2 regions of the Janibacter hoylei PVAS-1 genome follow, and region 2 is predicted to be linked to the other one. Evidence: riboswitches for the same ligand, from Rfam matches in the RefSeq annotation. Region 2 holds a riboswitch; the other holds the start of a gene.
What was found. A riboswitch is a leader RNA that binds a small molecule or an ion and turns the genes downstream of it on or off. The one in region 2 is predicted to bind thiamine pyrophosphate.

Region 1 (15,254 bases), on a different contig from region 2:
GCGCGTGAGCGGGCGATGCGGACCTGCCCGCCCGCGTCGAGCACGGCGATCGCCTGGGGCAGGGGTGGCGGGCCGCTCATCGTCCGGTGCGCTCGACGTCGGCCATGAGCACGGCGGGCCAGCGGTCGACCTCGGCGCGGGTGCTCGCCACCTGCAGGGTCGCACGGGGCAGCAGGTCGAGCAGCGCCTCGGCCGTCGACAGCGGGTGCGCGAGGTCGTCGGTCCAGGCGAGGATCGTCGTCGGCAGGTCGATCGAGCGCAGCGACGCGCGCGGTGGCAGGTCGCTGCGGGCTGCTCCGCGGAAGACCCACGGCAGCAGGTCGGTCCGCACGTCGGGCACGGTGTCCGGCGCCCCGGCCGTCGCAGGCGGCGCGGGTGCGGCCGCCTGGGCCCTCAGCAGCAGCTCGACGCCGTGGGTCTCGACCGCCTCCGCGGACCGCTCGTAGTCGTGCGCCCTGGCCGCGCGGGTCTCCCACGCCGTCGGCGGCACCATGAGCGTCAGCCCGCTGAAGCGCTCGGGCTCCAGCAGCGCGGCGTGCAGCAGGGTCGCGCAGCCCATCGACGGTCCGACGCCGTGCACGCGCTCACCGGGGAACCACGCGTCGAGCAGGGCGAGCAGGTCCTGCGCCAGGGTCGGCCAGCGGTAGTCCTCGGCCACCGGGCGCCCTGTCGACCGGCCGTGCCCGCGGGCGTCGTAGCGCAGCAGCCGGGTACCGCTCAGACCGCGGCCGAGATCGAGGTCGAGGACCCGGTCGCGCTCCCGGCTGGAGGTCAGGCCGTGGAGCTGGACGACGGGGTGTCCCCCTTCGTTGCTGTACTCCGTCTGCAGCCGGGCGCCGGGGACGTCGAAGTCCGTCACGGACCACCTCCTCGCCCGGCGCGCGGTCGGCGCCGTGCGGCTACGGTATCCGCCATGAGGCTGTCCAACGTCGCCCACCTGCGACTGCCCTTCGGGCGGCTCCTCGGTTACGACGTCACCGCCCGGCGCACCGGTCGCCCCCTGCCCGTCTCCTTCGACCAGCAGCGTCACGTGAGCGCTGGCGACAGGCCCGGCTCCTGGATGGCGATCTGCTTCACCCTGCCTGCCCCGGTTGCGCGGCAACGACTCTCGGCGGCCTGGCTCGCGGTCGTCGCCCGCCACGGCACCCTGCGGTCGAGCTTCTCCGTCGGCCCCGACGGGCAGCCGCTGCTCGAGGAGATCGAGGTGACGCCGGGGCAGTGGGTGGAGCACCCGATCGCCACCGGGCAGGCGGTCAACGACGCGGTGCGCGACGTCCTCGACGCCTCCTGCACCCCCTTCGCCACGCCCTCCCACCGGCTGTGCGTCCTGGAGACCGCGACCGCTCCGACGATGATCATCGGCGCCGACCACGCGCACGTCGACATGTGGTCGATGCTCGTCGTCATCCGCGACCTGCTCGCGGCCCTCGAGCTGACCGACGGCGACGAGGTGCCCGAGCTCACGCTCGTTCCCCCCTTCGCCGAGCACACGACCGCCCTGCGCCACCGCGACCCGGCGCCCGAGCACGTCCAGCGGCGCTGGGCGGAGGTCCTGGCCGCGAGCGGCGACGTCATGCCTCGCTTCCCGCTGCCCCTCGGCGAGCCGGTGCCGCAGGCCGAGCGGGTCGAAGTCCGTGACGTGCTCGACGTCGACGGCTCGGCGGCGCTCGCCGCCCAGGCACGTGGCGACGGCGTCTCGACCCTGGCCACGGTCGTCGCCTCGATGACGGCGGTGACCCGCAACCTCGCGGACGTGCCTCTCCGCGCGGTCTTCCCGGTACACTCGCGCTACGACGCGACGTGGCACGACTCGGTGGGCTGGTTCATCGCCAACTCCGTCCTCGAGTCCGCGGACCCCGACCCGAGCGCCTGTGCCGACGCTGTGAAGGAGGCGGTGCAGCTCGGCTCGTGGCCGCTCGCCGAGGTCTTCGCCCCGTGGGGCGGCATGCCCGAGGCGCCAGGCATGTTTGCGGTCTCGTGGCTCGACCTGCGGCGCCTGCCGGTGAGGGTCGACGCCGCGGGCCTCGACGCGCAGTACGTCGGCGCGAGCATCCGCTCCGACGGCGTCATGCTGTGGTTCATCATCGACGAGACCGGGCTGCACCTGCGCTGCCGCTACCCCGACACCGACGAGGCCCGGAGACACGTCGGCGGGTGGCTCGATGCCCTGGTGCACGATCTGAGGACCCGGGCCACCGAGTCCGTCGGTGGTGTCCTCGAGCTGGGGGAGCGTCGCTTCCGGGTCCGCCGGGCCGTGCGCGGCGACGTCGCGGCCATCGTCGCGCTGCTCGCCGACGACGAGCTCGGCGCGGCGCGCGAGGGCGACGACATCGCCCACTACGAGCGGGTCTTCGATGCGGTCGACCGCGACAGCGCGCAGTACCTCGCGGTCGTCCGGGACGAGCGCGACCGGGTGGTCGCCACCATGCAGCTGTCGATCATCCTCGGCCTGTCGCGCCGCGGCGCCACCCGACTGCAGGTCGAGGGCGTGCGGGTGGCCTCTGGTGAGAGGTCGGCCGGGCTGGGGACGGCGATGCTCGAGTGGGCCCACGAGCACGGGCGCGCGCACGGCGCGGCCCTGTCCCAAGTGACGACCGACCGGGTACGGACCCGGGCACACGCCTTCTACGAGCACCTGGGCTACGAGGCGAGCCACCTCGGTCTCAAGCGTCCGCTGTGACACGCCCCCTCGTCAGGGCAGGCGACCGCTGCGCATGAGCTGCTCGAGCAGCCGCACCGCGGCGACCGCGGCGGCGTCGGGGACCCGCACCATCCGGTCGATGTCCGCGGCGATGAAGCTCGTCTCGACCCGCTGGCGCCCGACGCCCTCGATGCGCGAGGTCGTGCTGGCGGAGGGACACGGCCGCCACCGCAGTCCGCGTCGACCGGCCGGCAGCGCCGGCCCCTCGGGACGGCCCGCTCGATAGGCTCGCGGTCATGCACCCCATGCGCATCCGGGCCAACCAGGCCATCGCCATCCTCCTCGTCTGCCTCGGCGTCCTCATGCTCGCCGTCGGGATCCTGGCGCAGTCGGCGTCTGCCGCCGTCGGGGTGATCCTCGCGGTGCTCGGCGTCCTGCAGATGATCAACCCGATGGTGCGGCTGGAGCCCCACGAGGCGAGGGTCATCAGCCCGATCGGGATCACGATGCGCCGCTTCCCGCTGCGCGGCCCCCTCGACCTCGTCATCGACGGCAAGAACCTCGTGCACGTGCCGACGGGCAAGCGCGTGACGACCCTGGGCTTCGGCGTGCACCAGCCCGACGTCGAGGCTCTGCGCCACGTCATCCCGACCGCTCAGCGCTGAGGCGAGGGTCGCGGGAATGCCATCCGGCGCGCTCCCCGTTGTACCCACCATGCGCGCCATCACCTACGACCAGTACGGCACCACCGACGAGCTGCACCTGAGCGACCTGCCGGTCCCCAAGGTGGGCCCGAGCGAGGTCCGCATCCGGGTCACCCGGGCCGGGGTCAACCCCGTCGACTGGAAGGCCATGTCCGGCGGTCTCGACCCGATGCTCTCCGCCGACTTCCCGGTCATCCCCGGCTGGGACGTCGCCGGCGTCATCGACGCCGTCGGCCCGGACAGCCCCGAGTTCAGTCCCGGCGACCGGGTTGCCGCCTACGCCCGCAAGCAGGTCCTGTCGGCCGGCACCTTCGCCGAGTACGTCACGGTCCGCGTCGACGACGTGGCAGCCGTCCCCGACGAGGTCACCGACGACGTCGCTGCGGCCCTCCCGCTCGCCGGGCTCACCGCCCTTCGTGTCCTCGAGACGCTGGCCGTGACGAAGGGGGACACCCTCCTGGTCCACGCCGCCTCCGGTGGCGTCGGCTTCGCCGCCGCCCAGCTGGCAATCGCCGCCGGGGCCACGGTCGTCGGCACGGCGTCGACGGCCAACCACGACAAGCTGCGCGACATCGGCGTGACGCCGGTGGAGTACGGCGACGGGCTCGACGAGCGGCTGCGCGACGTGGCGCCAGAGGGCTTCGACGCGGTCGCCGACTTCGTCGGCGGGGTCCTCGACGTCAGCCTCGCGGTGCTGCGCGAGGGCGGTCGCCTCGCCTCGATCACCGACCCGGCCGTCGAGGAGCACGGCGGCCGCTGGGTGTGGGTGCGGCCCGACGGGGCCCGCCTGGCCGACCTGCTCGACGAGGTCGCCGCCGGCCGGTTGATCGTCGACGTCGACCGGAGCTTCCCGCTCGAGGACGTGGCGCAGGCCTTCGCCGCCAGCCAGTCGGGCGACGTGCGTGGCAAGCTCGTCATCGAGGTCGCCGACTAGGGTGCGGCCATGCCGCCGATGACCATCCGCCACAGCCGTCCCATGGCCATCACCTTCGTCGCCCTGGGCGTGCTCATCGCGCTCGTGTCCCTGCTCACCTCGGCGTGGGTCACCGTCGCGGCGGGCGTCGTGCTCACCGCCCTCGGCATCCTCCAGCTCGTCAACCCGATGCTGCGGATCGGGGTGGACGAGGTGCGCATGTGCAACCCGCTCGGCATCACCCTGCGCCGGTTCCCCGTCACCGAGCCGCGCGACCTCGTCCTCGACGGCAGGAACCTGCTCCACGTGCCGACCGGCAAGCGGGTCGCGGCACTCGGCCTCGGCGTGCACCAGCCCGACGTCGACTCGCTGCGGCAGGTCGTCCCCGTCGTGCCGCGTGGCTGACGAGGTCTCCTCCCGGGCCCGCCGCGACCGGCGTCGCCGCCAGTACCTGTCCCTCGGTCTCGGCGAGCTCGCCGCGGCTGCGGTCTTCGTGGGGGTGGCGCTCTGGCACGGCGCGCCCCTCGACACCGGCGGCCGGCTGGCCGTCCTCGGTGCCGTCGGGCCGCTCGCCGTCGTCCTCGTCGCCGCCGGCACCTACTGGCTGCTGGCCCGACGGTGGGTCGGCGTCGGCGTGATGCCCCTCGGGCTCGCCCGCGCGTACCTCGCCCTCGGGGTGCTCGCGGTCATCCTCCTCGCGGCCGGGCTCGCGGCGGTCGTCGCGGGCGCTCCCTCCCTGGCGTGGCTCGTGCTGCTCCTCCTCGTCTGGGCCTTCGGCGTGGTCGAGGTCGTCAACTACGCGCTCCGCCGCCTGGCCTTCCCCGCGCACCGGTGGGTGGCCGGGGTGGCGCAGGGACGCGTGCCTCAGCTGGCCGCCGACGTGCGGGCGGCCCTGGTCGCGCGGTCCTAGGGTGGGTGCCATGGACGAGACCAAGGTCGTCACCGCATCCACCACCATCACCGCACCGCCCGAGGCGATCTTCGAGGAGATCGCCGACCCGGCGCGGCAGCTCGCCTGGGACGGCAACGACAACCTCGCGTCGTCCGCCTCCGGTCAGCGGGCCCGGGCCGTCGGCGACGTCTTCGTCACCACGACGACGCGGGGCAACGACCGCTACAACCACGTCGTCGACTTCGAGGAGGGGCGCCGCATCGCGTGGCGCCCGGCCGCGCAGGGGCAGGCTCCCTTTGGCCACGAGTGGCGGTGGCAGCTCGCCCCGACCGACGACGGTCGGACCCTGGTGACCCACACCTACGACTGGCGCGAGCTGACCGACGCGTCGCGGTACGAGCGGGCCCGCAGCACGACCGAGCGCAACCTGCGCGCCTCCCTCGACCGGCTCGCCGCGCTCTTCGGCTGAGCCCTGCGGGGCGCGTCGGTCAGTGGCCCGCCCCGAGCTCGAGCAGCAGGACGCCGACCATGATCAGTCCGATGCCCGCGAGCATCGGGCGGGTGAGCGGCTCGGCGAAGAGCACCCGTGAGCCGAGCGCGGTGAGCGCCACCCCGGCGGCCGCCCACGTGCCGTAGGCGACGCCGAGCGGCATCCCGTGCGAGAGACTCGCCGAGAGGGCGGCAAAGGCGGTGAGGTAGCCGACGCCGACGAGCCCGTACCACCGTCGGTCCTCGACGGCCGACCTCAACGCGAGGGTGCCGGTCACCTCGGCGCAGACGGCCACCGTGAGCCAGAGCCACCCGGTCACGCGCTCACGTCCTCGACCGGGGCGTGGCGGGTCCCCGTCTCGACGAGCAGCACCCCGGCGATGACGCAGCCGACGCCCAGGCCCATGACGGGGGTGAAGCGCTCGCCGAAGACGACCGTCGACAGGACCGTCGTGAGGGTCACCCCGCACGCCGACCAGATGCCGTAGGCGACGCCCAGGCCCATCCCGCGGCGCAGGACGGCGGCCAGCAGGGTGAAGGAGGCCATGTACCCCGCCACGACGACGACGTAGAGCGCGGGTCGGTCCAGCGCGCCCTTGAGGCTCAGGGTTGCCGCCACCTCGCACAGGATCGCGGCGGCGAGCAGCAGCCAGGTCGTCATGGGAGGACTCTAGGTGCGCTCCGCGGGGACGTCGCCGGCTGACCGCCGGGTCGGCTCGACCTCAGGTGGTCGCGCGCCACCTGACGAGCTCGTGGAAATGGTGTACCGGCCCGGCGCCGGCCCCGATCTCGAGCGACTCCCCGTGACGCAGTGCTTCGGTGAGCCAGCCACGGGCCTCACGAACCGCTGGCCGCCACCCGTCGTGGCGCGGGCGAAGGGCGGCGATCGCCGAGCTCAGCGTGCAGCCGGTACCGTGCGTCGCCGTGGTCGCGACCCGCGGCCCGCGCAGCGCGACCGGTCCGTCGTCGTCGAGCCAGAGGTCGACCGACTCGGGACCGTCGAGGTGGCCGCCCTTGAGCAGCACCCGACGCGCACCGAGCTCGCGCAGCCGCCGGGCCTGCTCGGGCAGGTCAGCCGCGGCGGCGGCCGGTGGCTCGTCGAGCAGGACCCCGGCCTCGGGCACGTTGGGCGTCACGACGTCGGCGCGGGGCAGCAGCGCGCGCACCGCGTCGACCGCGTCTGGCGCGAGCAGCCGCGAGCCCGACGTCGACACCATGACCGGGTCCAGGACGACCGGTGTCGCAGCGAGCGGACCGGTCGTGAGCAGCTCGTGGACCACCTCGACGAGCGGTGCCGACGCGAGCATCCCCACCTTGACCACGTCGATGCGCACGTCGGCGACGAGGGTCTCGAGCTGGGCCCGCACGTGTGCGACCGGCACCTCGTGCACGTCGGTGACGCCGGTCGTCGACTGGGCGGTGAGGGCGGTGATGACGCTCGTGCCGAAGGCACCGAGCGCGCTGAAGGTCTTGAGGTCGGCCTGGATCCCTGCCCCGCCCGACGGGTCCGACCCGGCGATCGTCAGGGCCACCGGCGGTCGGGGGAGCGGGGCGGTCATGCCGCCACCGTAGCCATGTGGTTGTATCGGAGCACCCCCACGGGAGCTCGGGCACGAGCTGAGATCGGACTGACGCCGTCCGGACCGTCTGAACCTGTCCGGATCATGCCGGCGAAGGAAGAGGAGGCGCACTGGTGCGCACCGACGAGCAGACCGAGCTCCACCCCCAGCACCGTCGTGAGGTGCTGACCGACCCCCACGACCCGTCGATCGAGGTGCCGGTGACGGCGATCTCCCTGGCCGACAGCCCCGACGGCAGCACCAACGACGACGTGCACGTCTACCGCACGGCCGGCCCCGGCAGCGACCCCGAGGTCGGGCTGCCCCCGGCGCGGGCGGCGTGGATCACCGCGCGCGGCGACGTCGAGCCCTACGCGGGGCGACCACGCGACCTGCTCGACGACGGACGGTCCGCCGTGCGCCGCGGCGAGGCCTCCCGGGCCTGGCGGGGCGAAGGGAGGGACCCCCTTCGTGCCGTGGAGGGCCGCACCGTCACCCAGCTGCACTACGCACGCCGCGGCGAGATCACGCCGGAGATGCGCTACGTCGCTCTGCGAGAAGGATGCTCGCCCGAGCTCGTCCGCGACGAGGTGGCCGCCGGCCGCGCGATCATCCCGGCCAACGTCAACCACCCCGAGTCCGAGCCGATGGTCATCGGGCGGGCCTTCCTCACGAAGATCAACGCCAACATCGGCAACTCCGCCGTCACCTCCTCCATCGCCGAGGAGGTCGACAAGCTCACCTGGGCCACTCGCTGGGGGGCCGACACCGTCATGGACCTGTCGACCGGCGACGACATCCACACGACCCGTGAGTGGATCATCCGCAACAGCCCCGTGCCCATCGGCACCGTCCCGATCTACCAGGCGCTCGAAAAGGTCGACGGTCGGGCCGAGGACCTCACCTGGGAGGTCTTCAGGGACACCGTCGTCGAGCAGTGCGAGCAGGGCGTCGACTACATGACGATCCACGCCGGGGTGCGGCTCGCCTTCGTCCCGCTCACCGCTGACCGTGTCACCGGCATCGTCTCCCGCGGCGGCTCGATCATGGCCGGCTGGTGTCTGGCCCACCACGAGGAGTCCTTCCTGTACACCCACTTCGACGAGCTGTGCGAGATCTTCGCCCGCTACGACGTCGCCTTCTCGCTCGGCGACGGGCTGCGGCCGGGGTCGGTCGCGGACGCCAACGACGCCGCTCAGCTCGCCGAGCTGCGGGTGCTCGGTGAGCTGACCCTGCGCGCGTGGGAGCACGACGTCCAGGTCATGGTCGAGGGCCCGGGCCACGTGCCCCTGCACCTCGTCAAGGACAACGTCGACCTCGAGCAGGACTGGTGCCACGGCGCGCCCTTCTACACGCTCGGGCCACTCGTCACCGACATCGCGCCCGGCTACGACCACATCACCTCCGCCATCGGCGCCACGGAGATCGCCCGCCATGGCACGGCGATGCTCTGCTACGTCACGCCCAAGGAGCACCTCGGCCTGCCCGACCGCGACGACGTGCGCACCGGCGTCATCACGTACAAGATCGCCGCGCACGCGGCCGACCTGGCCAAGGGGCACCCGAGGGCCCGGGAGCGCGACGATGCCCTGAGCCGGGCCCGATTCGAGTTCCGCTGGCACGACCAGTTCGCCCTCGCCCTCGACCCCGAGACGGCGATGGCCTTCCACGACGAGACCCTCCCCGCCGAGCCGGCGAAGACCGCCCACTTCTGCTCGATGTGCGGGCCGAAGTTCTGCTCCATGCGGATCAGCCAGGACATCCGCGACGCCTACGGGTCGGCCGCCGACCAGCGGGCGATCGCCGAGGCGGGCATGGCGGCCAAGGCGCGCCAGTTCGTCGAGCTCGGCTCGAGCGTCTACGTCCGTGACGAGTCGACCCGATGAGCCTCGTGCCCGACCTGCCACCGGCGGGACGCGCCGCCGTGCGCGCCGGGGTCGTGGGCAACTACGTCGACCAGGTCAACATCTTCCTGCCCGTCGTCGCGCTCGCCCCGGCGCTCGTGACGCTCGCCGGGCCGCACGCCGGCGTCACCTCCGGCGCCCTCGTCGTCGTCGCCACCCTGCTCGGCCGCCCCGTCGGGGCGATGGTCTTCGGGCGGATCGCCGATCGCGTCGGCCGCACCCGCACGACCCAGGTGGCCATCGCCGGCACGGCTGCCTGCTCCCTGCTCATCGCGGCGGTCCCGACCCACGCGAGCGTCGGCGTGCTCGCCATCGGCGCCGTCGTGCTGCTGCGCTTCGTCGGTGGCGTCTTCCTCGCCGGGGAGTACACCTCGGCGATCCCGCTCGCGATGGAGTGGTCACCACCGCGGCGCCGTGGTCTCGTCTCCGGGCTCATCATGTCGATGGCCCCCTGGGCCCAGTCGACGATCGCCTTCGCCACCGCGGCGCTCCTCGCGCTCCTCGGCCCGGCCACCTACGCGGAGTGGGGCTGGCGCCTCTCCTTCGTCGCCGGAGGGCTCGCCAGCCTCGCCCTGCTCGCCTTCTACTCCGCGCGGGTCGCCGACGCGCCCCACGTCGTGCGTCAGCGCGAGCAGGCCGACACCAGGGCGCCCGCCGCGCTCGGTCTCCGGGCCGTCCTCGGTGGCGCCTACGCGGGTGCCTTCTGGCAGATGTTCGGCCTGATGTCGGGGCTGTGGCTCATGACCAACATGGTCGTCATCGCCGCGACCGGCCGCCTGGCCGCTGACCACGGCCTCGACGGCGGCGAGGTCGCGACGGTCATGGGCGTCGCCTCCGTCGCCCAGGCCCTCGTCATGTCGACGACCGGGCACTGGTCGACGGTGCTCGGCCGGCGGCGCTACTTCGTCGGCTGGGGCCTCGCGGCCGCCGTGCTCGCGCCACTGCTCTGGCTGGCGACGATGACCGCAGCCGTCCTCCCCTTCGTCGTGGGGGTGGCCCTGCTCCAGGTCGTCACCGTGTGCGGCTACGGGCCCGTCGGGGCCTACCTGTGCGAGCGCTTCCCCGCGCACGTCCGCTCGACGGGGTACGGCACCGCCTACTCCCTCTCCATCGTCGTCCCGGCCCTGTGGCCGTGGTGGCTGCCCCGGCTCGAGCCGCTCCTCGGGCACGACGGGGCGGTCGTCGCGGTGCTCGTCGTCGGCGGTCTGCTCGTCGCCGGGTGCGGCGCCCTCGGGCCACGCCTGGCCCGGTGCGAGCTCGACGACGACGTCGAGGCGGTCGCCGTCCGATCTGGCACGCTCCTCCGGCCGGGCGTGCCGTCGGGGGCGACGACATGAGCGACCTGCGCGCCGAGGTGACCGCCGCCGTCGCCGCGATGCGGGCCGCCAGCCCGCTCGTCCACGGGGCGACCGGGTCGGTGACCCGGGCGATCGTCGCCGACGGGCTGCTCGCCGTCGGCGCCCGGCCGATGCTCACCGAGACCGTCGACGAGGCGCCGACCCTCGTGACCGTGGCCGACGCCTTCCTCGCCAACCTCGGCTCGCTGAGCTCCGACGGGCGGGCCGGGCTGCTCCCGACGGCCGAGGTGGCGGCCGAGCGCGGCACCCCCTGGGTGCTCGACCCGACCGCCATCGGTCTGGCGCCCGTGCGCACCCCGCTCGCCCTCGAGCTGCTCGCCCTCGGGCCGAGCATCGTGCGCGGTAACGCCTCGGAGGTCCTCGTGCTCGCCGGGGGAGGGCAGCCCGGTCGCGGGGCCGACAGCACCGTCGCCCCGGACGCGGCCGCCGAGGCGGCCCACTCCCTCGCGGCTGCGCACGGGTGCGTCGTCGCCGTCTCCGGGGCGGTCGACCTCGTCACCGACGGGCGCCAGAGCGTCCGGATCGCCTCGGGCGCACCGGTGCTCACGCGGGTGACCGGCACCGGGTGCCTGCTCGGCGCCCTCAGCGCGGCGCACGCCGCCGTGGCGGCCCCCTTCGTCGCGGCGGTGGCGGCGACCGCCTTGCTCACCGTCGCCTCGGAGCGGGTGGGCGGTCTCGGGCCGGGCAGCTTCCGGGTCGGTCTGCTCGACGCCCTCGACGCGGTGACCCCCACCGAGGTCGGGAGCGGAGTGCGGCTCACGTGATCGACTGGCGCCTCCACCTCGTCACCTCGGGCCACGGGCCGGCCACCGTCCGGGCGGCGGCCGCTGCGGCAGCAGCCGGCGCAGGCATCGTCCAGGTCAGGGCCAAGCACCTGCTCGCGGGCGAGCTGCTCGACCTCGTCCTCTCCGTGGCCGGCGCGGTCGCCGAGGTCGCCCCCACCACCCGGGTCATCGTCAACGACCGCGCCGACGTCGCCCATGCGGCGCGTCGACGCGGTGCCCCCGTGCACGGGGTCCACCTCGGGCAGGCCGACCTGCCGACTGCGGACGCTCGGGCCCTGCTCGGGCCCGATGCCCTCGTCGGCCTGACCGCCGGCACCCTCGAGCACGTCCGGGCCGCCGAGGCGCGCGTCGGTGCGGATCGGCCCGACTACCTCGGGTGCGGCCCCTACCGCCCCACCCCGACGAAGAGCGCGGGTCGCCCCCCGGTGGGTCTTGCGGGGTACCCCCTTCGCGCTGCTGCCACTGACCTGCCGGTCGTCGCTATCGGTGACGTGACGGTCGCGGACGTGCCGGCCCTGTCCCTCACCGGCATCGCCGGCGTCGCCGTCGTCCGCGAGATCATGGGCGCCCACGACCCGGGCGCCGCGGCGGCCGCCTGCCTCAGCGCGTGGGCGAGCTGACGCCGATCTCGTCGTCCACGAGCACCGGGCGGGCGACCCGCAGGCCGGCGAGGGTGATGCCGACACCCGTCGTCATGAGCAGCAGGAGCACGACGGTCCAGCCGCCGGTCAGCTCGTGCAGGAGGCCGACGGCGAAGGGGCCGATCCCTGCGAGCAGGTAGCCGACCGGCTGGACGAATCCAGACAGCTGGGCCGTCACGTGGGGGTTGTGGGTGCGGGCCGCGATGAGGGCGATGGCGGTGGGGAAGGCGAAGCCCGACAGGCCGAGCAGGACCGCCCACAGCCACGGCACGGTCGCCGGGGCGAGGAGCAGGCCGAGGTAGCCGGCGACGGCGAGCGTCCCGAAGCCGATCATCCACGCGGACAGGTCACGGCTGCGGTCGATGACGGTCGGCATGAGCAGCCCGCCGAAGATGCCGAGCGCGGCGAGCACCGAGGTGAGCAGGCCGGCGGTGGCGCCCGACAGCCCCGCGTCGCGGTAGATCTGCGGCAGCCAGCCGAACTGCACGTAGGCATTGGTCGACTGCACGCCGAAGAGCACGGTGAGCGCGATCGCGGTGGGGGAGTGCCAGATCCGCGACGTCGGGGTCTCGCCCGCGGCGCGGCGGTGGACCCGGTCGCGCAGGGCGATAACGACCCACGGGACGAGGGCGAGCAGGGCGACGAGCCCCCACATGCCGAGGGCGCCGCGCCACTGGCCGGGGGCGACGTCGGCGACGGGGGCGGCGAGCAGCGGGCCGAGGGTGCCGCCGACCGTCAGCCCCATCGAGTAGATCGTCATGAGCCGCACCCCACCGTCGGTGGAGTGCGCCTTGATCCACGCGGGGACGAGGACGTTGCCCAGCCCCATGCCGGCGAGCCCGATCGCGGTGAGCACGAGGAAGACGCCGGAGGAGTCGGTGAACACGCGGGCCAGCAGTGTGACGACGACCGCGGCGACACCGAGCGCGATCCCCGCGGAGACCCCGACGCGTCGGGCCAGCGCGACGGCACCGCCACCGGCGACGGCGAAGGCGAAGCCCGGCAGCGCGGTCACCACACCGGCGAGGGTCGGGCCGATCTCGAGGGCCGCACGCACCTCCGCCAGGAGCGGACCGATGGAGGTCGCCCCGGGGCGCAGGTTGATCGAGATGAGGGCCACGCCGAGGAGAGCGAGCCCGGGTCCGAAGGGGGGAGTCCGTCGCGTCGTCTCGTGGCTCGTCACCCCAGCGGTCTATCACGCGGGCCCGGTCTGCCTAGGATCGGTCCGTGCCCGACGAGACCCCGACCACGAGCGTGCCGAGCTGGGACGACTACTTCCTCGGCATCGCCACGGCTGTCGCCGCCCGCGCCAAGTGCACCCGCCGCCGCGTCGGTGCCGTGCTGACGATCGACCACCGGATCATCGCGACCGGCTACAACGGCGCCGCCCCGGGCGAGGCCGACTGCCTCGAGGGAGCCTGCCCCAGGGGGCAGCTCGACTACGACGCCGTGCCGGGCCTCGGCGACTACGACCGCCCGGGGACGCCCGGCTTCTGCATCGCGATCCACGCGGAGGTCAACGCGCTCCTGTTTTCCACCCGGGACACCAAGGGCGCGACGGCCTACATCACCGACCCGCCCTGCCCGGGGTGCCGCAAGGCCCTCGCCGCGGCCGGCATCGTGCGGGCGGTCTGGCCCGGCGGGAGCCACGACCGGCCCGGTCTGACGGACTGGCGCTGACCCCCCCTTCACGCGGTGGGGGTTCGTGGGGACAATGGGGCATGAGCACCGACGCCAGCACCCACGACACCCCGACACCCTCCGGCGCCGTGGTGGCTGCCCTCGACGGCAGCCACCGGGACGCCGCAGTCATCGACTGGGCCGCGGCCGAGGCCGCGGCGCTCTCCGCGCCGCTCCACCTCGTCCACGCCGTCGACCTCGGCACCCCGCTGTCCGCCTACGGTGAGCTGCTGACCAGCCCCGAGATCGTGGACCGGGTCGAGCAGGAGTCGACGCGCGTCGTCGTCGACGCCAGGGCGCACGTCGAGTCGACCCACCCCGGCCTCCCCGTGTCGACGGCGCTGCCGACGGGCTCGCCGTCGGGGGCCCTCATGGCGAGCGCCCAGGGCGCGCGGGTCCTCGTCGTCGGGTCCGCCCGCAAAAATCGTGCCGAGCGGATCGTGCTCGGCACGACGTCGATGAGCGTCGTCGCCCACGCCCCCTGCCCCGTCGTGCTCGTGCCCGACAATGCCAGCACGAAGGGCGACGGGCGCGTCGTCGTCGGCATCGACGGCAGCGAGCACAGCCGCCTGGCCTTCGACCACGCCCTCGACGCGGCCGCCCTGCGGGGGCGCACCGTGACGACGGTGACATCGTGGAACGTCGAGGTGGAGGGTGGCGTCGTCGTCACCGAGCCGGGGACCCCCGAGTGGGAGGCCGTCGACAGCCGCTACCGCCGGATGGCCGAGTCGACGATCGAGGCGGCCCGCAGGGCCCACCCCGAGATCGAGGTGACGGTCGAGGTGCGCCACGGTCGCGCCGCGGACTCGCTCGTCGAGGTCGCCGAGGGGGCCGACCTGCTCCTCGTCGGCTCGCGCGGCCGGGGCGGGTTCCGCGGGATGCTCCTCGGGTCCGTCACGCAGCGGGTGCTGGCGCTCGCGACCTGCCCCGTGGCGGTGCTCCACCGGCAGTGAGGCTCAGCGGCCGTGCCGCGCCACCCAGTCGGTGATCGCCGCCGCGCCCTCGGGCGTGTCCTGGGGTCGGTGACCGGCGCCGGGCAGCGGGAGGTGGGTCGCGCCCTGGGCCTCGAGGGCCGCGGCGACCTCCGCGTACATCGGTGAGCCGTCCCCGGTGATGACGAGGGTCGGGACGAGGCGCGGGGTATCGGCCCGCAGCGAGATCTCCCACGGCGCCGGCGTCGCCCGGATTCGGGCGGCCACCGCGTCGCACGTGCCGTCGTCGACCTCCGGGTCAGGGGCGCCCATGCCGGCGGCGAAGCGTCGGAAGAACTCTCGCCCGTCGACGCTCGGGTCGTCGGCGACGGCGAAGACCTGGGCCATGGCGCTGATGTGCCGCTCGACCCCACGACCACCGCGGGCGACGTCGTAACAGGCGGGCTCGATGAGGACCAGGCTGCGCAGCCGGTCCGGTCGGCGCTGCGCGGCGAGCATCGCGGTGACCGCGCCGTAGGAGTGGCCGACGAGGTGGCCGCGCCCCTCGAGGGCGTCGATGGCCCGGTCGGCGTCGCGCTCGGGCTGGTCGGCCGGGCAGGTGCGCTCGAGGAAGACGTGCTCGGGAGCGCCTGCCTCCGCGAGCAGCGGCCAGGCGCTCGGCCCGCTGCGGCCCCGCCCGTGGATGAAGACGACGCGGGCGGACGGTGCGTTGATCAGACCCATGTCAGCCCCGCGCCCGCAGCCGACCCCCCGGCA
Region 2 (15,254 bases):
GCGCGGGAGCGACCGGCCAGCCCGATCCGCAGCCCCGCAGGGGCGTGGTCACGCAGGTGCTGGGCCGTGAGGCGGCCGACGAAGCCGGTGGCGCCGACGAGGACGATGTCGAGGTCACGGGCCGGGGACTCAGTCATGAGTTCGACAGTAACGCGTTGTGCCGCAGGATGTTTCATCTTCATCGTTCACTTGGCGAAGGGGGATGCCCACGTCGTCAGGCTTCCCTTGCGGAGCATCCTCGGCTATGAAGGGTGGGTGGCGTCAGTCGCGCCGCGCACCGACACGAAGGAGAAGCACGATGACGCAGCCTCCGAGCGAGACCCCAGACCTGCCCGAGGAGGCCATCGGCGGCGTGCCGACCGAGGCCCCGCACGCCGACGGTGCTGCCGGTGACGGGACGGTGGCGCGGACGGTGCCGCTGGTGACGGTGGCGCCGACGGCGGGGTCTGAGTGACCGACCCCCACGAGGCCGGTGCACCGACGGGGTGCACCGGCCTCGCCCGTCTGACCGACCTGGCACCCGACGACTTCGCGCGGGCCTGGGGCCGCGAGCCTCGACACGTCCGCGCCGACGCGCTCCCCGCCGGCGGTGCCCTGCTCGGCATCGACGACGTCGACGCGCTGCTCTCTCGCCGGGGGATGCGGGCCCCCTTCGTCCGGGTGGCCAAGGAAGGTCGCACGCTGGCTGATGCCGACTTCACCCGCGGTGGCGGGGTGGGTGCCGGGGTGCGTGACCAGGTCGACGACACGGCCCTGCTGCGGCTCTTCGCCGACGGGCACACGATCGTCCTGCAGGGACTGCACCGCACCCATCCGCCCGTGCTCGCCCTCGCGCAGGAGCTCGCGGCCGACCTCGGGCACCCCGTGCAAGCCAATGCCTACGTGACCCCGGCGGCCAACCGCGGCTTCGCCGCCCACTACGACGTGCACGACGTCTTCGTCCTGCAGACCGAGGGCACCAAGCGGTGGTCCCTCCACGCCCCCGTCCACGAGCACCCGCTACGCGACCAGCCCTGGCAGGACCGTCGGTCCCAGGTGGAGCAGGCCGCCGCGGCCGAGCCCTACCTCGACGTCACGCTCGAGCCGGGGGACGTGCTCTACGTGCCGCGTGGCTGGCTCCACTCCGCCACCGCGCTCGGCGGGGTGAGCGTCCACCTGACGATCGGCGTGCACGTCTGGCACCGGCACCACCTCGCCGAGGCCGTGCTCGACGGCACCCGGCGCGCTCTCGCCGAGCAGCCGGAGCTGCGGACCTCGCTGCCGCCCGGCGTCGACGTCAGCGACCCGACCCACCTCGCCGAGCACCTGACCGCCGTGCGCGCGGCCCTCCACACGGCCGTCGACGCGCTCGACGACGCGGCGGTCGCCGCCCTGCTCGCACCCAAGCAGCGGGCCGCGCAGCGCCCCGCCCCGGTCGCCCCCGTCGCGACGGCGGCTGCGCTCGCCGACGGGCTCGCCGACCACGAGGTCGTGCCCCGCGAGCACCTGCGCGCCAGCCTCGAGCCGACCGGGGCCGGCGTCGACCTCGTCAGCCGAGCAGGTCGCCTCCCGCTCACGACCGCCGAGGCCGACGGGGTCGCCACGTGGCTCACGGGCTCGGGCGCCGCGCTGGACCGGGCGCTCGCCTATCGCCTCGTGGTCGGCGGGGTGGCGGTCCTTGCGCCCAGAGGCGCCGCGTAGGCTCTCGGAGATGACCGAACCCGTGCCCCCCGAGCGATTCCGCTGCTCGGTCGCCGCCCTCGAGCGCGGCGACGCGCCCGTCGGCACCGCGGTACCGGCGCGCTACTGGATGCTCGTCGGGCACCCCGGCCCCTGGCCGCCCAAGCCGATCCAGGCCCCGCCACTCACCGAGGTCGGCGACGACCTGTCGGTCCAGCTGGGACGCTTCGGCGCGCGGTTGCAGCTCATCCGCCGGCACGGTCGACTCGAGGGAGACCTCGTCGAGGCCGACGGGCTCCAGCCGGTCTTCCTCGTCGACGTCCGGCGCGGCCTCGTGGGCCGTGCCTCGTGGCAGACCCCGGAGGACCTCGTCGCGCTCGCCGGCAGGTTCGACGACCTGCCCGACCCGACGGACGAGCCGCTCCTGCTCGTCTGCACCCACGGCCGCAAGGACGTGTGCTGCGCCATCGACGGCCGCGTCGTCGCCGCCGTCCTCGACGATGCCCTCCCCGGTGCCGTGTGGGAGACGACCCACCTGGGCGGCGACCGCTTCGCCGGCAACGTGATCCTCTTGCCCGAGGGCTCGCAGTACGGCCGGCTCACCGGTGACACCGCCCTTCGCGTCGTGCTCGACCACCTCGACGGACGGGTCGACCTCGACCGGTGGCGCGGGCGTTGCTCGTGGCACCCGGCCGCCCAGGCCGCGGCCCACGACCTGATGCGCACCGACGCCTCCGTCCGCCTGCGCGACCTCGCCCCGCCGCGCCTCGAGGCCGCGGGCGACGATGCCTGGCTGGTGCACCTCGACCACGGTGATCGGTCCTCCCTTCGTCATGTCGTGCGCACGATGAGCGCGCCCCACGAGCTCACCTGCGGAGGTGCTCCCAAGGTGCAGGCGCTCTTCGACGTGACGACCCCCGGCTGAGCGGTGTGAGATCCATCGTCTCGGGCCGGTCCCGGGCCCGTCCCCGAGGCGTCAGCGGCTACGATCTGGGCCCATGACGACGACGCCGCAGAGCACCGCAGCAGACGAGCACCTGGCCGAGTGGGCCGACCGACAGGCCAAGGCCGAGGCGATGATCCCCGTCGTGGGCCGCCTCTACCGCGAGTTCGGCGTCGTGACGTCGATCCACGGCCGCACCCTCCTCGGCCAGTCGCCGACCGACATCCTCAAGGCGCACCGTTTCGCCCGCCGCGTCGACATCGAGCTGACCCTCGACGACACCCTCCCCTTGCTCGAGGCGCTCACCGCCCTCCAGCCCGGCCCCGCCTCCGTCGACGTCGCGCGCCTGCACCGTCGCCGCCTCGAGACCGGCGAGGACGTCTCCCTCGAGGACTTCCTGCGCGCCGAGCTCGGCGACGTCATCGGCAAGCACGGCGGTGACGAGGGCGAGAGCGCCGACGTCGTCCTCTACGGCTTCGGCCGCATCGGCCGTCTGCTCGCCCGCATCCTCATCGAGCACGCCGGCACCGGCCACGGACTGCGGCTGCGCGCCATCGTCGTGCGCAAGGGCGCCGACAACGACCTGTCCAAGCGCGCCAGCCTGCTGCGCCGCGACTCGGTCCACGGCTCCTTCCCCGGCACGATCACGGTCGACGAGGACAACAACACGATCCTCGCCAACGGCACGCTCATCCAGGTCATCTACTCCGACAGCCCCGCGAGCGTCGACTACACCCAGTACGGCATCGACAACGCGATCGTCGTCGACAACACCGGCAAGTGGCGCGACGAGCTGGGTCTCTCCCAGCACCTGCAGTGCCCGGGCGTCTCGCGCGTGCTCCTCACCGCCCCCGGCAAGGGTGGCCTGCCCAACATCGTGAGCGGCATCAACGACGCGATGATCGGCGACGCCGACGTCGTCACCGCCGCCTCGTGCACGACCAATGCCATCGTCCCGGCGCTCAAGGTCATCAACGACGAGTACGGCGTCGTCGGCGGCCACATCGAGACGGTCCACTCCTTCACCAACGACCAGAACCTCATCGACAACTTCCACAAGGGCGAGCGTCGCGGCCGCTCCGCAGCGCTCAACATGGTGCTCACCGAGACCGGTGCCGCCAAGGCCGTGGCCAAGGCGCTGCCCGAGCTCGAGGGCAAGCTCACCGGTAACTCGGTGCGCGTCCCCACCCCCAACGTGTCGATGGCGATCCTCAACCTCACCCTCGAGAAGGCGGTCGAGCGCGAGGCCCTCAACGACTTCCTCCGCCAGGCCTCCCTCTACGGCGACCTGCACAAGCAGCTCGACTACGTCGACAGCCCCGAGGTCGTCTCCACGGACTTCGTCGGCAACCGCCACGCCGGCATCGTCGACGGCCGCGCGACCATCACCGCCGGTGACCGCATCGTCCTCTACGTCTGGTACGACAACGAGTTCGGCTACTCCTGCCAGGTCGTGCGCGTGCTCGAGGAGATGGCCAAGGTCCACCCGCCGGTCTTCCCGGCGGTCTGAGCCCACCCCGACGCCCCGGTCGCCGTGCGCGGCCGGGGCGTCGGCGTGCTCGGCGGACCTCGGCCAGGACGAAGCGGGGGAGCACGTCACCGGTCGAGCGGGCGGACCTCGAGCTCGTCGCCCCCGCAGGTCCGCCCCTCGTCCGGAGCGTCCGTGATCCGGCCGGCGTTGAGCACCGACAGCGAGTCGAAGCTCGGACGCCCCTCGATGACCGAGCGGTACTCGTAGCGGGTGAGTCGTTGGGCGCGGCACCGGTCGTCGAAGGTCAGCACGTCGAAGCTGCTCGGCTGGCCGCCGAGCTCCGTGTCGGGCCCACCGACGAAGTGGGACAGCGTCCCGCCCCCGGTGAAGGTGCCCACCTGCAACCGGTTGCCGTCGAGCAGCGGCACGTGGCCGTGGCCGTGCACCCGCAGCCGGCCGGGTGCACGATCGAGCGCCGGTGCCTCGTGCGAGACAGTGAGGTCCGGGGGAGCCCCCTCGCCGAGGGCCTCGAGCCAGCTGTCCCTGGCCTCGGTCTGGGCCTCGGTCGTGCCGTCGTCGGCGTCGCCGTAGTAGCGCGGGTCGTTGAAGCCCGCGATCCGCAGACCCCCGACCGTCACCTCGCGGTACTCGCCCGGCCCCGGCTGCAGCAGCTGCACGCCCGGCGTGCGCGCCAGGTCGTCGAGCAGAGCGGTGTCGTCGGGGGCGTTGCTGTCGTGGTTGCCGGCGACGAAGACGTAGGGCACCCCGAGCGAGCCGATCGACCCGTAGAGGTTGCTCAGTCGCGCCTCCTCGACGTGCCCGAGGTTGATGAGGTCGCCGGAGTCGATGACGACGTCGACCCCCTGCTCCTCGATGATCGTGCGCATCAGGGCGTACTGGTTGCTCGAGTGGATGTCCGACACGAGCAGCACCGTGAGCGCCTCGCCGTCGGGCGCGGCCTCGGGCGCGTACTCCTCCTGCAGGGCCGAGGAGAGGGCGAGCAGGTTGCGCAGGTAGGGCGTCGCCTGGTCGGCGCGTGCCTCGACGTCGTCGAGCAGACCGCGGTTGTCGAGGGCCAGCTGGAGCAGGCCGGTGGAGTGGAGCGCGACGAGCCGGTCCGGGTCGTAGGTGCGCTGGGTCGACAGGCCGAGGCCGGCGCAGGCGACAGCGGTGGCGGCGCTCGCCGCCAGCGTCGTGCGGGCCGAAGGGAGGGCCTGCCGCCGCAGACCCACGGCCCCGAGGGCGAGGCCGAGCCCGCCGAGCGCACCGACCCCGAAGCGCCACCCCACACCGGTCGCCGCCTCACGGATGACGCGCGAGCGCTCCTGCGGGCTGACGTCCAGCGCCGTCGCACCGAGGTCGCCGGAGGCGACGAGCTGGGTGATCTCGGGCTTGACCCGCGGCGAGACCTGCACCCCGGGCGCGACGCCGGCGAACTGCGCGGACACGCTGCCGACGACGGTGTCCGTGCCGATCCGTGAGCGGTCCGCCCAGCTCGGGGAGAGGTGCACGTCGGCGGCGTAGTAGTCGGTCTCGACGGTGACGGGCCAGAGCGAGGCGGTCACGAGGCCACCGAGCAGCGCCACCGCGGCCACGAGCAGGGCGAGCGCGGGGGTCCTCAGGCGGGCGAGTCGACGCACGTGACCACTGTAGGCAGGCTCGGGGAGACCCCTTCGCTACTCGTGGGTAATGAGTATTAGAGTCACCCCATGGATGCAGACGCCATTGTCGTGGGCCACGGGCTGGCCGGACTCGTCGCGGCGGCGGAGCTCGCCGACGCCGGTCGCAAGGTCCTCCTCGTCGACCAGGAGAGCGAGGCCAACCTCGGGGGGCAGGCGCACTGGTCCTTCGGAGGACTGTTCTTCGTCGACAGCCCCGAGCAGCGCCGCCTCGGCATCAAGGACTCCGCCGAGCTCGCGCACTCGGACTGGATGAACACGGCCGGCTTCGACCGCGACGAGGACCACTGGCCGCGGCAGTGGGCGCAGGCCTACCTCGACTTCGCCGCCGGCGAGAAGCGCTCCTGGCTGCACCAGCAGGGCATGCGCTGGTTCCCCATCGTCGGCTGGGCCGAGCGCGGCGACGGGTCAGCGCACGGGCACGGCAACTCCGTGCCGCGATTCCACATCACGTGGGGCACGGGGCCGGGGGTCGTCGCCCCCTTCGCCCGACGGGTCGCCGAGGCCAAGGAGCGCGGCCTGATCACCTACGCCCACCGCCACCGCGTCGACGAGATCATCGTCGAAGGGGGTGCCGTCGTCGGCGTCCGCGGAGCCCGGCTGGCGGACGACGGTGCCGAGCGGGGCGTCGCGACCAACCGCGACAGCATCGGCGGCTTCGAGCTGCGCGCGCCGGTCGTCCTCGTCGCCTCCGGCGGCATCGGCGGCAATCACGACCTCGTGCGCGCCAACTGGCCCGAGCGCCTCGGCGCGCCGCCGAAGCACATGGTGACCGGCGTGCCCGCGCACGTCGACGGACGCATGATCGGCATCACCGAGGCGGCCGGCGGCAACCTCATCAACCGCGACCGCATGTGGCACTACGTCGAGGGGATCCGCAACTGGGACCCCATCTGGGCGCAGCACGGCATCCGCATCCTGCCCGGGCCGAGCTCGATGTGGCTCGATGCCGAGGGCAACCGCCTGCCGGCGCCGCTGCTGCCCGGCTACGACACCCTCGGCACGCTGGAGCACCTGCGCGCCACCGGGCACGACCACTCGTGGTTCATCACCAACCGGTCGATCGCCGGCAAGGAGTTTGCCCTCTCCGGCTCGGAGCAAAACCAGGACCTCACGGGCAAGGAGGTCGCCGGGGTCATCCGCAAGCGCTCGCTCGCCGACGTCACGCCGTCGATGCAGGCCTTCCTCGACCAGGGGGCTGACTTCGTCCAGGCCGACACCGTCGAGCAGCTCGTCGCCAAGATGAACGAGCTCGTCGAGGACGGCGAGCCGCGACTCGACCCCGCCCTCGTGAAGAAGCAGGTCGACGAGCGCGACGCCCAGCTCGACAACCCCTACGGCAAGGACGCCCAGATCGCCGCGATGCGCGTGGCCCGCTCCTACGTCGGGGACAAGATCTCCAAGCGGGCCTACCCGCCGCACAAGCTGACCGACCCCAAGAAGGGCCCGCTCGTCGGCGTCAAGTTGCACATCCTCTCCCGCAAGACCCTCGGCGGCTTCGAGACGGACCTGTCGGCACGGGTGCTCGGCAGCGACGGGCAGCCGATCCCCGGTCTGTACGCGGCCGGGGAGGCGGCGGGATTCGGCGGCGGTGGCGTGCACGGCTACCGCGCCCTCGAGGGCACCTTCCTCGGCGGGTGCATCTTTTCCGGGCGGACCGCCGGTCGGGCGATGGGCGCCGAGATCGGCGACTGAGTCTCACCCCGTGCGCCCAGGACGGAGCAAAGGGCGGGGAAGGGGAGAGGTCAGGCGGTGAGGAGGATCTTGCCGATGTGGCCGCTCGCCTCGAGCTCGCGGTGGGCATCCGCGGCCCGCTCGAGCGGGTGGGCGCCCTGGACGATCGGGCGCACCGCGCCGGCCTCGATCAGGGGCCACACGTGCTCGCGGACGGCGGCGACGATCGCCGCCTTCTCCCCGGCGGGGCGGGCGCGCAGCGAGGTCGCGATGACCGCGGCGCGCTTGCTGAGCAGCTTGCCGAGGTCGAGCTCGCCCTTCCGGCCACCCATGAGACCGATGACGACGAGACGGCCTGCCGTGGCGAGCACGTCGACGTTGCGTGGCAGGTACTTCGCGCCCATGAGGTCGAGCACGACATCGGCGCCGTGGCGGTCGGTCGCCGCCCGGACCTCCTCGACGAAGTCCTGCTCGCGGTAGTTGATCGCGATGTCGGCCCCGAGCTCGCGGCAGAAGGCGAGCTTGTCCTCGCTGCCCGCGGTGACAGCGACCCGGGCTCCGGCGGCCTTGGCCAGTTGGATCGCCATCGTGCCGATGCCGCTCGACCCGCCGTGGACGAGGAAGGTCTCGTCGGGCTGGAGGTTGGCGGTCATGAAGACGTTGGACCACACCGTGCACGCCACCTCGGGCAGGCCTGCGGCAGAGGTGAGGTCGACTCCCTTCGGTATCGGCAGCAGCTGGGCCGCAGGCACGAGGACCCGCTCCGCGTAGCCGCCGCCGTCGACGAGCGCGCAGACCTCGTCGCCGACGGACCAGCCCTCGACCTCGGGGCCGACCTCGAGGACCCTGCCCGAGACCTCGAGGCCCGGCAGGGGGGAGGCGCCCTTCGGCGGCGGGTAGTGACCCAGCCGCTGCATGACGTCCGCGCGGTTGACGCCGGCGGCGACCATGTCGACAACGACCTGACCGGGCCCGGCGGTGGGTGCCTCGACCTCCGTGATCTGCAGGACGTCGGCGTCGCCGGGCTCGGTGATGGAGATGCCCTGCATCACGACTCGAGCCCCAGCTCCTTCTCGACGTCCTCGCGCATCGGCTTGGGCAGGTGACCGGCGGACCTCTGGTAGATCGCCGCCGCCTGACGGGTGGTCATCGTGCGGGCCAGGCCGACGGCCAGACCGGCGAGGGCCGCATAGGCGAGGGCCTCCCCGAAGGAGGTGTTGGGGTTGGTCGGGTCGATCTCGGTGTCTCGGCCGGCCTTCTTCCACACCTCGGTGATCACCTTGTTGGCGACGATGCCGGCGAGGATCGCCGATCCGCTGCCCAACAGCTTCCACACCACGTTGCCCATGAGGGGTCCTTTCGCCATGCGTGAGAGGTGGTCACGGTCCGCGCCACCCGGTACGGGACCAACCCTGCCACAGGCCTATGCTGGAGGGGCACGACAGGGGAGCGCAACAGCGCTGAGAGTGCGGGCGACCGCAGACCCTCGTACCTGATCCGGTTCGCACCGGCGTAGGGAGTCGAGTCTCACGGACCGTCGTCGCCGGACGGCCTCGCCGTCGCGGTTGGCGCCGGCCCGCCCTGTGGAGTCACACCACACAGGAGAAGTACGCATGCCCACCACGAAGTCCACGGGCGCGACCCGCGCCGGGACCGTCCTCGCCACCCGTCCGCTCCTCGGCTGGCGGACCGTCGACCTGCTGACCATCGCCTTCCTCGGCGTGGCCTTCGGCGTCGCCTACTGGGGGTACGGACTGCTGTACAACGGCCCGATCTCCGCCCTCGGGCTCGCCTTCCAGCCCCTCTTCGGCCTCTTCGTCGGCTTCTGGTTCATCGCCGGGGTCGTCGGGGGCCTCGTCGTGCGCCGGCCCGGTGCCGCGATCGCCTGCGAGCTCATCGCCGCGACTGTCTCCGCGCTCTTCGGCAACCAGTGGGGCGTCACGACGATCGTCTCGGGCCTGGCCCAGGGGATCGGCGCCGAGCTCGCCTTCGCGATCTTCGCCTACAAGGCCTTCGGCCCCGCCGTCGCGGTCCTCGCGGGAGCCCTGTCGGCGCCCCTGGAGTGGGTCTACGAGATCGGTGCCTACTTCACCGACTGGGCGTGGGCCTGGAAGCTCGCCTACCTGCCCCTCATGGTCGTCTCCGGTGTCGTCATCGCCGGCATCGGCGGGTGGCTGCTCACCCGGGCGCTCGCGGAGGCCGGTGCGCTCAACCCCTTCCCGCCCGGCCAGGAGGTCCTCGAGCGGAGGGCCGTCTGATCCCCGACACCACCGGCGGGCCCGCGGACCGCTCCGTCGCCGTCCGCGGGCTCACCTGGCGACCGGCCGGACGAAAGGAGCCGGTCCTGCGGGAGATCGACCTCAGCATCCCCGCTGGCCAGCGGGTGCTGCTCGTCGGGCCGAGCGGCTCGGGCAAGTCGACGCTGCTGCGGGCGCTCGCGGGGCTGCTGCTCACCGTCGACTCGGGTGACCTCACGGGCACCGTCACGATCGAAGGGAGCCCGCCGGGTGAGCGGCCCGGTGCGGTCGGCCTCGTCCTCCAGGAGCCCGGGTCAGGCACCGTCGCCGCCACCGTGGGGCGGGACGTCGCCTTCGGTCTCGAAAACGTCGGGGTGGCCGCTGACGCCATGCCGGCCCGGGTCGCTGCCGCGCTCACCGCGGTCGGGCTCGGCGACCTCGACCCCGCGACGCCGACGAGTGCCCTCTCCGGCGGGCAGACCCAGCGCGTCGCGCTCGCCGGTGCGCTCGCCCTCCAGCCCTCGCTGCTGCTGCTCGACGAGCCGACCGCCATGCTCGACGAGACGAGTGCCGCCACCGTGCGCGACGCCGTCCTCCGTGGTGCCGCCGGCGTGTCGACCATCGTCGTCGAGCACCGCATCGAGCCGTGGGTCGAGCACTGCGAGCGGCTCGTCGTCCTCGGCCGCGACGGTCGGGTGCTGCACGACGGACCGCCCGCGGTCGTGCTCGAGGAGCACGGGCCGCGGCTCGCCGCGGAGGGTATCTGGGTCCCCGGGGTCGCCGCGCCGGAACCCCTGAGCGTGCCGCTCGGGCCGCTCGCCCGCCCGGTCGACGGGGGTGCCCCCCTCCTGCAGGGTGAGGCCCTGCGGGTCGAGCGCCGACGCAACCACCTCGACGGCAGCAGCGAGTCGGCGACCGCGCTCGTCGCGCAGCCGCTGGCCGTGACCGGCGGCCGGGCGACGGCGCTCGTCGGCCCGAGCGGCGGCGGCAAGAGCACCTGGCTGGCCGCGCTGGCCGGACTCGTCACCCCGGTCTCCGGCCGGGTCACCACGGCCGAAGGGCGTGAGGTCGGCGAGCTCCCCGCGACCGAGATCGCCCCGCTGCTCGGGTGGGTGCCCCAGTGGAGCTCCAGCGCGCTGCTCACGCGCACCGTGCTCGACGAGGTGCTGCTCACCGGCCGCACGCTCGGCGAGCGCGACGAGGCCGCCGCCACGGCCCGGGCCCGACAGCTGCTCGAGGCCCTCGGGCTCGCCCACCTCGAGCGGGCGGACCCGCAGACCCTCTCGGGTGGCGAGCAGCGTCGCCTCGCCGTCGCCGCAGCCCTCGCCCACGGTCCCGCAGCAGTGCTCGCCGACGAGCCGACCGTCGGGCAGGACCGCGGCACCTGGGCCGCGGTCGTCGGGCTGCTCCTCGCGCAGCGTGCCCGCGGTGGTGCCGTCGTCACGGCCTCCCACGACCCCGACCTCATGGCCCTCGTCGACGCCGTCGAGCCGGTGTCACCCCCTTCGCCGGGGCCGACCCGCTCCACGCCCCGCGCGGTCCTGTCGGCCTGTGGTCCGCTGTCGCTCTTCGCCGCCGCCGCGATCCCGATGGTCGCCGCGGTGCTCTCGCCCGGCTGGCGCACCTCGCTCGTCGTCCTCGCGCTGCTCGGGGTGGGCGCGGTCATCGGGCTGGCCAACCGGCCCGGCCCCGGCTGGGTCGTCGGGCGGTGGTGCGGGTTGGCGATCCGGCTCCTGCCGGGGCTCGTCGGCGCGGTCGGCGTCGGGTGGTCGACCTGGCTCCTCGGGTCGCGTGATGTCGACACGGCGTTGTCGGCCGCTCTGCGTCTGCTCGTCATCGTGGTGCCGTCGGCGATCACGCTCGCCTACGTCGACCCGGACGACCTCGCGGACCACCTCGGCCAGCGGCTGCGGCTGCCCGCCCGGCCCGTCGTGGCGCTCGGCGCTGCCCTGCAGCGGGTGCAGACCCTCGGTGCCGCGTGGACCGAGATCGGCTGGGCCCGCCGCCTGCGGGGGCAGGGAGTCTCGTGGCGGCACCCGCGCACGCTCGTCGCGCACCTGTGGGCCTCGACCTTCGGCATGCTGATGCGCTCCCTCGGGTCGGCCGCGACGCTCGCGGTGGCCATGGACGCTCGCGGTTTCGCCTCGTCCGCCCGCCGCACCTGGGCCGAGCCGGCCCCCTGGCGCCCGGCTGACACCCTCGTCGTCCTCGCGGCGAGCCTGCCCGTGCTCGTCGTGGTCATCGCCCGTCTCTGAGGGCAGGATGGCGGGCATGGCTCGTCTGCTCGTCGTCCACCACAGCCCGACCCGGTCGACCCGCGCGCTGCTCGACGCGGCGCTCGCGGGGGCCCGACACCCCGACCTCGACGGCGTGGAGGTGCACGTCGTCCCCGCCCTCGAGGCGAGCGCCGACGAGGTGCTCTCGGCCGACGGCTACCTGCTCGGCACCCCGGCCAACTTCGGCTACATGTCAGGGGCCCTCAAGCACTTCTTCGACTCGACCTTCCTCCAGGTCGGCGGAGCACTCGACGACTCCGGCGGGGCCGGCGAAGGGGGCGGTGGCTCCACCGCGAAGCGGCCCTACGGCCTCTGGGTGCACGGTCGGTACGACGTCACCGGTGCCGTGCGGGCGGTGGGCTCCATCGTCCAGGCGCTCGACTGGCGTCAGGCCGCCGAGACCCTCGAGGTCGTCGGTGACGTCGACGACGCGGCGCTGGAGGCGGCGACCGAGCTCGGCGGCACGCTCGCAGCGCTGCTGAGCTGAGCAGCGCGAGCGTGCCTGCCACCAGACCGGTGACACCGGGTGGTCTGATGGGCCCATGGCCTACTTCGAGCGCATCGACAGCCTGACCGTCCGCCCCACGGCGCACACCGGCGGCGCCTGGACGCAGAGCGAGCAGCACATCGCGCCGGCCCTCGGCCTGCTCGCCCATCTCGTCGAGGTCGACCGCGACGCTCGCCGCGACGACGGGCTGCCGCTCGTTCGGCTGGCCTGCGACATCCTCGGGCCCGTCCCCGTGCAGCCGTGCACGCACGAGGTGCGCGTCGTGCGGCCGGGGCGGACCATCGAGCTCGTCGAGGCGACGCTCTCGCACGGGGGCCGCGCGGTCGCCGTCGCCCGGGCCTGGCTCGTCGCCGCCGGAGAGACCAGCGCCCTCGAGCACAGCGACCTGCCGCCCATGCCGGCGCCGGGTGACACCGAGCCGTGGGACCCGAGCAGCGTGTGGACGGGAGGATTCATCGAGAGCGTCGAGGTGCGCCGCGAGGCGGTCGAGCCGGGGCGCGGGCGGGTGTGGGTGCGCACCGACGTGCCGCTCGTCGACGAGCCGCACAGTCACCTCGCCGCGACGGCTGGTCTCCTCGACATCGCCAACGGGATGAACGTCCTCGCCTCACCCCGGGAGGTCCTCTTCCCGAACGTCGATCTCACCGCGCACCTCTTCCGCCAGCCCGAGCCGGGCTGGCTCGGGCTCGACACGACGGTCTCCTTCGGACCCGCCGGCCACGGGCTGACCTCCAGCGTGCTCCACGACGAGCGAGGGGCCTTCGGCACCCTCGCCCAGGTGCTCACCGTCCGGCCGGTCAGCCCTTCTGCGTGACCACGGACTGCAGCTCGCCGACGGTGACCTGCTCGGTGGAGGACATGGTCTGGGTCGCCGAGCCCGTGGCGTCACCCGAGATCGAGATCTCCCAGACGTAGCTGGCCGTCAGGGTGTGCGTGCCGGCGGTGGACCAGCCGGAGGCGAAGCCGCAGGTCGGGTCCGACCAGCCGTGCGTCGCCGAGTCGTACTTGGTGCCGGTGGTCGTGCAGGTGGTCGTCGTGCCGTCCCCGAGCGACCACTTCACCTTGGAGACCTTGGCGGTCGCGGTCACGGAGTATGGGCCGGCCGTGGCCGTGGTCGACATCGAGGGCAGCGCACCGCCGGTGCCGTCGCCGACCCACAGCCAGACGGGCAGGCCGACGGTGCCGCGGCAGGCGCCGGTGTCGGTCTGGCACGGGGAGGCGCCGATCTCCGGGCGGCTGAGGTCGAGCCGGCTGATGGCGGTGATGCGGGCGCGGGCGATGGCCTGCGCAGGCGTCTCGTCGGCCGGCGCGTCCTCGGTCGCGTCATCCTCGCGGATGATGCGGTCGTTGTACGCCGCCATGCACGAGATGGACAGGGCGTCGCCGTCGCGCATGCAGATCTCGATGACCTCCGCCATCGTGTACATGCGCGGGCCGGACGAGGTCGAGTCGCCGGACTCCGACTGACCACCGGTGGTGCCGCCGCCGTTGTTGCCGTTGTAGTTGCCGCCGCTGTTGTTGCCGCCGCTGTTGTCGTTGCCGCCGTTGTTGCCGCCGGACTGGCACCAGTCGGCGCCGACGATGACGGAGCCACCTCCGGTGTCTCCTCGACCACCCTCTCGGCAGTCGGCCGTGGCGCTGGCCTGCGGGAGGGCGGGCGTGAAGAGCAGGAGGGCTCCGGCGAGGAGCGTGGTGGCTAGGCGTCGCACGGGGTCCCCTTCTTGTCCTTGTCAGGTAGGTTGCGCGACCGGTCGAGCTGCCAGGTCGTGCCGTCGTCGGTCGTGGAGTAGGTGTTGAGGTAGGTGTCGTGCCGAGGCTTCTTGGGCAGCACCTTGGTCGGGTCGTTGGGGTGCGCCGTGACGTCCTTGCCGTCGACGATGATGCGCGTGGTGTCGACCGTGCAGGCATATGCGGTGAGCTGCCCACCGCCCGGAGCATCGGGGTCGGACTCGCCGAGATGCAGTGACTCGGTCGTGATCTTGCCCGTGAAGACCGCGCCCGCCTCGGTGAAGTCGGCGGCTGCCGCGTCGAAGCGGGTGCGGAAGCCATCGGTCGCCCAGGTGGCGTCCTCGGGCAGGGGCTTGCTGGGGTCCGCGGCGCGAAGCTGCTTGTCGATCGCCCGGACCTGCTCCATGGCGTGCTCGTCGTCGGAGGTCGTCGCGTTGCTCGCCGTGGCGGACGAGGTCGGGTCGGACGTGCCGGACTCGTCGTCGCCGCAGGCGCTCAGGGTCAGCAGCGAGGCGGCGCAGGCCAGCGCGGCGATGTCTCGTGTGCGCACGCGGCGCATGCTCGTCCTCCCGATCGTGGTCGTCGATCCGGTCGGGCGCCGACTGCCAGGGCCCCACCTCGGGCCAGATTAGCGAGAACACGCCAAGGGCGGCAGGGGAGGACTCCCCTGCCGCCCGTGGCGTGCGTCTCTGTCGGGTCAGGCGTGCCGCGGGGTGTAGCGGCTGTGCCGTGCCGTGTAGCGCGAGTTGGAGCGGCGGATCGCGATGGCGCCGGCGACGACGAGCAGGGTCCAGACGCCGAGGGCGATCCAGCCGGCGAGCCAGGTGGCGGCCGCGCCGATGAGGACGACGGCGGCCAGCACGCAGGCGACCGCGATGAGGTTGCGGCGGATGGCCGCGACCGACTCTGGGCTGGCGTGGCGGCGGCGCAGGTTGTGGCCCACGGGTGCGGCGACGTGCTCGACCTCGTCGGCCGGCTCGGTGACGATCGTCTGGCCAGGGACGGCCGCCTCCTCGACGGCCTCGCGGTAGGCGAGTCGCGGGATGACCGCGGTGTCCACCGTGTCGTCGTCGGTCGCC

Region 1: another riboswitch for thiamine pyrophosphate. It lies ahead of thiC (phosphomethylpyrimidine synthase ThiC); the one in region 2 lies ahead of CWN80_RS05375 (ECF transporter S component).

Annotation. Positions count from the first base shown of each region.
Region 1 covers NZ_PIPF01000012.1:119,315-134,568, reverse strand. The annotation lists gene CWN80_RS12850 (hypothetical protein) at 1-80, opposite strand, end outside; gene CWN80_RS12845 (alpha/beta fold hydrolase) at 77-859, opposite strand; gene CWN80_RS12840 (GNAT family N-acetyltransferase) at 914-2,680, shown strand; gene CWN80_RS16120 (hypothetical protein) at 2,715-2,927, shown strand; gene CWN80_RS12830 (hypothetical protein) at 2,938-3,306, shown strand; gene CWN80_RS12825 (NADP-dependent oxidoreductase) at 3,356-4,279, shown strand; gene CWN80_RS12820 (hypothetical protein) at 4,289-4,663, shown strand; gene CWN80_RS12815 (hypothetical protein) at 4,656-5,168, shown strand; gene CWN80_RS12810 (SRPBCC family protein) at 5,179-5,619, shown strand; gene CWN80_RS12805 (DMT family transporter) at 5,639-5,959, opposite strand; gene CWN80_RS12800 (DMT family transporter) at 5,956-6,300, opposite strand; gene thiD (bifunctional hydroxymethylpyrimidine kinase/phosphomethylpyrimidine kinase) at 6,362-7,198, opposite strand; TPP riboswitch at 7,228-7,335, shown strand; gene thiC (phosphomethylpyrimidine synthase ThiC) at 7,333-9,084, shown strand; gene CWN80_RS12785 (MFS transporter) at 9,081-10,439, shown strand; gene thiM (hydroxyethylthiazole kinase) at 10,436-11,224, shown strand; gene CWN80_RS12775 (thiamine phosphate synthase) at 11,221-11,865, shown strand; gene CWN80_RS12770 (MFS transporter) at 11,846-13,069, opposite strand; gene CWN80_RS12765 (deoxycytidylate deaminase) at 13,114-13,566, shown strand; gene CWN80_RS12760 (universal stress protein) at 13,608-14,519, shown strand; gene CWN80_RS12755 (alpha/beta fold hydrolase) at 14,523-15,221, opposite strand; gene CWN80_RS12750 (pirin family protein) at 15,223-15,254, opposite strand, start outside.
Region 2 covers NZ_PIPF01000005.1:28,703-43,956, reverse strand. The annotation lists gene CWN80_RS05415 (saccharopine dehydrogenase family protein) at 1-137, opposite strand, end outside; gene CWN80_RS15340 (hypothetical protein) at 299-454, shown strand; gene CWN80_RS05410 (cupin domain-containing protein) at 451-1,680, shown strand; gene CWN80_RS05405 (sucrase ferredoxin) at 1,691-2,584, shown strand; gene CWN80_RS05400 (glyceraldehyde-3-phosphate dehydrogenase) at 2,658-4,112, shown strand; gene CWN80_RS05395 (metallophosphoesterase family protein) at 4,199-5,713, opposite strand; gene CWN80_RS05390 (FAD-binding dehydrogenase) at 5,783-7,447, shown strand; gene CWN80_RS05385 (NAD(P)H-quinone oxidoreductase) at 7,498-8,475, opposite strand; gene CWN80_RS05380 (DUF4235 domain-containing protein) at 8,475-8,774, opposite strand; TPP riboswitch at 8,860-8,962, shown strand; gene CWN80_RS05375 (ECF transporter S component) at 9,040-9,684, shown strand; gene CWN80_RS05370 (ATP-binding cassette domain-containing protein) at 9,597-11,918, shown strand; gene CWN80_RS05365 (NAD(P)H-dependent oxidoreductase) at 11,935-12,426, shown strand; gene CWN80_RS05360 (thioesterase family protein) at 12,482-13,261, shown strand; gene CWN80_RS05355 (hypothetical protein) at 13,245-14,156, opposite strand; gene CWN80_RS05350 (hypothetical protein) at 14,144-14,725, opposite strand; gene CWN80_RS05345 (hypothetical protein) at 14,873-15,254, opposite strand, start outside.